DNA from 3 places in the Blastococcus sp. SYSU DS0619 genome. Region 2 is predicted to be linked to each of the others. Evidence: predicted binding sites of a transcription regulator. Region 2 holds the regulator's gene; each other region holds the start of a gene.
The links. The regulator LexA, encoded in region 2, represses DNA repair genes until DNA is damaged. The targets are predictions, from matches to a motif close to TCGAACANNTGTTCGA.

Region 1 (2,261 bases), on a different contig from region 2:
GCTGCGGGTTGGCGCCCTCGAGCCGCTCCTCCAGCACGGTGAAGACGTCGGTGAGCGAGGCCGCCGCGAGCACGGTGAGCGTGCCCGTCAGGCCGGGATCGCCCGGGCCAGCCGGGCCCTCCTCCGCCACGCCCGGTGGCGCGTCGCCCTGCGGCGAACCGCAGCCGGCCAGCCCGAGGAGGCAGCCGACCAGCAGGACCGGCACCCGTCTCACGGCACGTCCACGCTGACCTGGGTGGCCTTGACCGTGGCCACCGCCCGCACCCCCGGCTCCAGGCCCAGCTCGTCGGCCGCCTCGCGGGACATCAGCGAGACCAGCCGGAACGGCCCGGCCTGCAGCTCCACCTGCGCCATCACGGTGTCGCGCACGACCCGGGTGACGATGCCGCTGAGCCGGTTGCGGGCGGACGACGGCGTCGTCCCCGGCTCCGGGGCGTCGCGCAGCTCGGTGGCGACCCGCGCGAGCTCGGCGCCGTCCACGACGGCCGGGCCAGCACCGTCCCGACGGGCGGTCAGCCGGCCGGCATCGATCCACCGGCGGACCGTGTCATCACTCACACCGAGCAGCGCGGCGGCCTCGGCGATGCGGTAGCTGGCAGGCACCGGCGCAGTCTAACTCCGCAGGCGCGGACAACGGCGGCCAATGCGTCCGCGTATGCGGATCGACGGATGTGGAATGACCCTGAGCGATACCCACCGGTCCGGGCGCCGACGCGCGAGCCGCCACATCGTTGCGCACATTGTTTCGTCACCAAGTCGTTACCACCGGATGCCGAATAGGGCGGGCCTGAGCGGACATGGAACAGGACCGACCGCAGATCCACCGCTTTCGAACGAGGGATACGACATGAACAAGCTCACCCGCGGTATCGCCGCTGCTTCCTTCTCCGGCTTCCTGGCCCTGGGCCTCGCGGCCTGCGGCGAGGAGGAGGGCACGGTCGAGGTCACCGAGACCGAGCAGCTCACGGAGACCGAGGAGCTCGAGACCGAGGTCACCGAGACCCTCGAGCCGACCGAGACCGAGACCTCGACCGAGGAAGAGGTCGTCGAGACCGAGACCGAGGTCGACACCGAGACCGAGACCGAGTTCGAGACCGAGACGAACAACTGACTCGGTGAGCACCGCCGCCACGTCGGCGGAGCAGCGGATCGGGGGGGGGGGGCCCCCCCCCCCCCCCCCCGCCGCTGACCGCTATCGTCGCCCCGTGGATCGAACACACGTTCGATCCACGGGGCGACGTGCTGGAGGTGGCCGTGGGGGAGAGTGCGCGTGCGGCCGGCTGCACCGTGCTGCACGTCGACATGGACGCGTTCTTCGCCAGCGTCGAGGTGCGCCGGCACCCGGAGCTGGCCGGCACGCCGGTGATCGTCGGCGGGGCCGGCAACCGGGGCGTGGTCACCTCGGCCACCTACGAGGCCCGGCGCTACGGGGTGCACGCGGCCATGCCCACCGCACGGGCGCTGCGGCTCTGCCCGACGGCGACGGTGCTGCCGGGTGACCTGGCGCTCTACACCGAGGTGTCCCGGGCGGTGATGGCGCTGTTCCGGTCGATCACCCCGCTGGTCGAGCCGCTCTCGCTGGACGAGGCGTTCCTCGACGTCTCGGGTGCCGGTCGCCGGCTGGGCGATGCCGCGGAGATCGGCGAGTACCTCCGCGCCCGGGTCTTCGACGAGCAGGGCATCACCTGCTCGGTCGGCGTCGCCGGCACCAAGTTCGTGGCGAAGCTGGCCTCCACCCGGGCCAAGCCCGACGGGCTGCTGGTCGTCCGGCCCTCCGAGGTCATGGGGTTCCTGCACCCGCTGCCGGTCGGCGCGCTGTGGGGCGTGGGTCCGAAGACGGAGGAGACGCTGCTGCGGCTGGGGCTGCGCACGGTGGGCGATCTGGCGCACGTGCCGGCGAAGACCCTGCAGCGGGCCCTCGGCGTGGCCGCGGGCGCCCACCTGCACGAGCTCGCCTGGGGGCGCGACCCCCGTCGGGTCGTCCCGGACGAACCCGAGCGCTCCACCGGCGCGGAGGAGACCTTCGCCACCGACGTCGACGACCCCGTGGTCGTCCACCGGGAGCTGCTGCGCCTGGCGGAGCGGACGGCGGGGCAGCTGCGCTCGTCCGGCAGCCTCGCCCGCACGGTGAGCATCAAGGTGCGCTTCGCCGACTTCGCGACGATCACCCGCAGCCGGACGCTCGGGGCGCCCACCGACGTGGGGCAGGAGCTCTACGACACCGCCCGCGCCCTCTACGACGCCCTGGGGCTCGACCGGGC
Region 2 (2,261 bases):
CAGACCGGCCCGGTGGACCCGTACGACCCGGAAGACCTGGCGGTCGGCCCGGACGGCGCCGTCTGGATCGCCGACACCGGCGACAACAACACCGACCGGGCAACCGTCGCACTGCACGTCCTGCGCCCCGACGGCACGACTGCGCTGCACCGGCTGACCTACCCCGACGGCGCACACGACGCCGAGGGCCTGCTGATGGCGCCGGACGGCACGCCGTACGTGGTGACCAAGGAGGTCCTGGGGTCCAGCGGGGTGTACCGGCCCAGCGGGCCGCTCGTCGACGGCGGGACGGTGGCCATGGAGCAGGTCGCCACCGTGAACGTGACGCTCACCGGCACACCGGGGGGCCCGGTCGGCCGCGCCGGCCAGCTGATGATCACCGGCGGGGCGGTCGCGTCGGACGGCAACGCCGTGGCGCTGCGCACCTACACCGATGCCTACGTGTGGCCGCTGACCGGATCGGACATCGCCGGCGCACTGGGCGGCGAGCCGACCCGCGTGGCGCTGCCGGAGTCTCCCCAGGGGGAGGCGATCAGCTTCACCACCGACTCGCGTGCGCTCGTGGTCGCCAGCGAGGGGCTGCCGAGTGCGGTGACCGTGGTGCCCCTGCCGGCCGGCGCCCCGGTCCCGACGGCGGCACCGGCAGCGGACCCGCTGTCCGGCTTCGACGAGCTGGTGCGTTCGGACCGATCGCCGATCGCCGCCGCCCTGATCGCCGCCGCCGTAGCCACCGTCGTCGTCTGGCTCGGCGGTCGGCTGCGCCGCCGTTCCTGACCGGTCAGACCCGGCGCAGCACCGAGACGACCCGGCCGAGGATCGTCGCTTCGTCGCCGGGGATGGGCTCGTAGGCCGGGTTGTGCGGCAGCAGCCACACGTGCCCGTCGCGCCGCTTGTAGGTCTTGACCGTCGCCTCGCCGTCGATCATGGCGGCCACGATCTCGCCGTTCTCGGCGGTCGGCTGCTGGCGGACGACGACCCAGTCCCCGTCGCAGATGGCCGCCTCGACCATCGAGTCCCCGGCCACCTTGAGCATGAACACCGTGCCCTCGCCGACGAGCTCGCGGGGGAGCGGGAAGACGTCCTCCACCGCCTGCTCGGCGAGCACCGGACCACCGGCGGCGATCCGGCCGACGAGGGGGACGTACGTCGGTGCGGAGGCCCGCTCGCCGTCCCCGACCGCCGGGGGCTCGACCGCCGCGACGCCGCGGCCGGCGTCGCCGGGTAGTCGCACGTCGAGGGCGCGGGGCCGGTTCGGGTCGCGGCGGAGCCAGCCCTTCTTCTGGAGGACCGACAGCTGGTGCGCGACCGAGGAGGCGGACGACAGGCCCACGGCCTCGCCGATCTCCCGGACCGACGGCGGGTAGCCGCGACGGTCGATCGAGTCGCGGATGACCTCCAGCACCCGGCGCTGCCGCTGGGTCAGGCCGTCGCCGTCGGCCGTCCGGTCCGGGAAGGTGCGGACGGACGCCGAGGCGTCGGCCGTGTCCGGGGCGGCGCCCCGGGTCCCTCGTCGGCCGCCGGACGTCCCGCTCGAGTCCGCCACGTCTCCTCCTCGCCGGCTGCCTGCGCAGCTGATCGACCCTGGTCGTCGCAGCGACCGTAGCGCCGATCGCCGGCCAGTTCAAACAGGTGTTCGAAAGTCGCCCGTGTCGCGTCGCTCCTGTCGGACCCGTGCGGTAGACATCGGACAGACGTTCGAATCGAACACACGTTCGGGCCGGGGGCATCCGGCCAGGTGAGAGGCAGGAAGCGATGACCAGCAGTGCGACGGTGTCGGTGCGCGAGGAGACGACGGGTGCGGCGGGGGGGCGGGCGGGGACGCGGCCGGCGCGGCACCTGCGCGTGCTGCCGCCGGTCCCGCGGGCCTACGCGGTCGCACCCGCGCCGCCCGGCACCCCGGCGGCGCCGTCGCCCGGGTCTGCCGGGGTGCGGCGGACTGCGGGGGAGCGGCGGGGTGAGCCGGCGCTGCCACCGCTGCGGCTCACCGCACGGGGCCGGCGGCTGCTGGTGGTCGTGGCACTGCTGCTCGCGCTGGCCGTCGTCGCACTCGTCAGTGCGGTCCTGGGTGACGGCAGGGGCGGGCTGGAGCTGATGGGGACGACGAGCGTCGTCGTAGAGCCGGGTGACACGCTCTGGTCCATCGCGAGCACGGTCGCCGGGGAGCGCGACGTGCGGGAGGTCGTCGACGGCATCCAGCGGCTCAACGACGTGCCGGGATCGGCCATCGTGCCGGGGCAGGTGCTCCGGCTGCCCTGATCTAC
Region 3 (2,261 bases), on a different contig from region 2:
GCACGGGAGCGCACAGGTGGCGAGGACGAGTCGGGTCGGGCGCAGCCTGCGGGCGATGACCCTGGTGGCGGTCACCGCCCTGGCGCTGGGGGCGTGGTCGCCGGCCGCGCGGCCGTCGCCGGCCGTCGTGGTGGCTGCCGACGCGGTCGCCGGTCCGGCGGCCGGGTTCACGGCACCCGCGGCCGTGGACACCGGCCGGCTGGCCGTGGGGCTGCCCCGGGGCTACGACACGCAGGCCCGGCGCGCGGAGCGCGCCGCCGTCGAGGCCGAGGCCGCCGCCGCGGTACGGGCGGCCGCCGAGGCCCAGGCAGCCGCTGCGCGAGCGGCCGGAGCCGCCTCCACCGCGGCCGCTCCGGCTGCGGGCCGGTCGTCCGGGCGGACCGCGGCACCCTCCCCGGCGGCATCCTCCGCGCCGACCGGCGCCGCGTTGCCCCTGGGCGTCGACCCCGGCGGTTCCCGCCAGGTGGTCACCGTCGTCGCGCCGTCGTCGAGGTCGACCAGCGCCCAGCTCACCGCCTGGGAGCTGGGCCCGGCCGGCTGGACGCCGGTGCTCGGCCCGGTGACCGCCCGGATCGGCTCCTCCGGGGTGGGCGCGGCCAGCGAGACCAGCACCCGCACCCCGGCCGGGACGTACACCCTCACCGAGGCGTTCGGCCGCGCCGGCAACCCGGGCACGGCGTTGCCCTACCGGGTCGTCGACGGCGACGACTGGTGGGTCTCGGACGTGCAGAGCCCCCGGTACAACCAGTACGCGGAGTGCGCCCGCGGCACCTGCGACTTCGCCGAGGCGGCCAGCGAGAACCTCGCCGACGAGCTGGCCTACGCGCACGCCGTCGTCATCGACTACAACGGGGCGGGCACCCCCGGCGCCGGTTCGGCCTTCTTCCTGCACCTCAGCAACGGCGCTCCGACCGCCGGCTGCGTGGCCGTCGACGCGGGCAGCCTCACCGCCCTGCTGCGGTGGCTGGACCCGGCCGCGCGGCCGCTGATCGCCATCGGCGTCGGCTGAGGAGGCGCCGGCCGGCGGTCCGCGGTCGGCGAACTCGTCGCGGGCGTGTTGCGGCAGGTGCGTCTCCCGGTCGGTTAGCGTAGGTCGAACAGGCGTTCGGTTCGGCGGAAGGCTTCTCCATGCGGGTGCTCGGCATCGACCCGGGCCTCACCCGGTGCGGGTGGGGTGTGGTCGACGGGCGTCCCGGCGCACGTCCCACGGCGATCGGCGTGGGCGTGGTCCGTACCCTGCCGGAGCTGGACCTGGAGCTGCGGCTGCTCGAGCTGCACACCGCGGTGACGGCGCTGCTGCGGGAGCACCGACCCGACGTCGTGGCGATCGAGCGGGTCTTCACCCAGAACAACAAGGGCACCGCCACGGGGACGGCGCAGGCGGCCGGAGTGGCTGCGCTCGCCGCGGCGCAGGCCGACCGGCCGGTCGCCTGGCACACGCCCAGCGAGGTCAAGGCGGCCATCTCCGGCAACGGCCGCGCGGACAAGGAGCAGGTCACCCTCATGGTCACCCGGGTTCTCGGGCTTGCCGCCGCCCCCAAGCCGGCGGACGCCGCCGACGCGCTGGCGCTGGCGGTCTGCCACGCCTGGCGCGGTCCGGCCCAGCAGCGGCTGCGGACGGCGGCCATCGCCGGCGGCATCGGTGCGCCGGTGCGCGCCACGACCCTGCCGCGCTGGACGGGGGTGGCGGCCCGATGATCGCCAGCGTCCACGGCCGGGTGGCGGCGGTGGGGCCCGACGGTGCCGTCGTCGAGGTAGGCGGGATCGGGCTGTCGGTGCAGTGCACGCCCGGCACGATCGCCCGGCTGCAGGTGGGCGAGGCGGCCCGGCTGGCCACCAGCCTGGTCGTGCGCGAGGACTCGCTCACCCTGTACGGCTTCGCCGACGACGACGAGCGCCAGCTGTTCGAGCTGCTGCAGACGGCGAACGGCGTCGGCCCGCGGCTGGCCCAGGCGGTGCTGGCCATCCACCCGCCGCGGGAGGTCCGGCGGGCGGTGTCGATGGCCGACGTCAAGGCCCTCATGCAGGTGCCGGGCATCGGCAAGAAGGGCGCTGAGCGGCTCATCCTCGAGCTGCGCGACCGCCTCGGCTCGGCCAGCACCGACACCTCCCTCGACGCCCCGGCACCCGCCGGCCTGCCGGTCACCCCGGTGGCGCCGTGGCGCGACCAGCTGACGTCGGCCCTCGTGGGCCTGGGCTGGAGCGCCAAGGAGGCCGAGGGCGCGGTCACCCAGCTCGCCCCGGTGGCCGACGAGCAGATC

Region 1: a site for LexA is predicted at 1,211-1,226, ahead of dinB (DNA polymerase IV). Genes of this name have one in related genera too.
Region 3: a site for LexA is predicted at 1,094-1,109, ahead of ruvC (crossover junction endodeoxyribonuclease RuvC). Genes of this name have one in related genera too.

What each region holds. Positions count from the first base shown of each region.
Region 1 is NZ_JBJHAM010000001.1:246,212-248,472, reverse strand. It holds gene modA (molybdate ABC transporter substrate-binding protein) at 1-214, opposite strand, end outside; gene ACI79T_RS01155 (TOBE domain-containing protein) at 211-603, opposite strand; gene ACI79T_RS01150 (hypothetical protein) at 848-1,111, shown strand; gene dinB (DNA polymerase IV) at 1,255-2,261, shown strand, end outside.
Region 2 is NZ_JBJHAM010000021.1:46,041-48,301, forward strand. It holds gene ACI79T_RS18070 (hypothetical protein) at 1-774, shown strand, start outside; gene lexA (transcriptional repressor LexA) at 779-1,543, opposite strand; gene ACI79T_RS18080 (LysM peptidoglycan-binding domain-containing protein) at 1,753-2,256, shown strand.
Region 3 is NZ_JBJHAM010000001.1:112,758-115,018, reverse strand. It holds gene ACI79T_RS00530 (L,D-transpeptidase family protein) at 56-1,009, shown strand; gene ruvC (crossover junction endodeoxyribonuclease RuvC) at 1,129-1,698, shown strand; gene ruvA (Holliday junction branch migration protein RuvA) at 1,695-2,261, shown strand, end outside.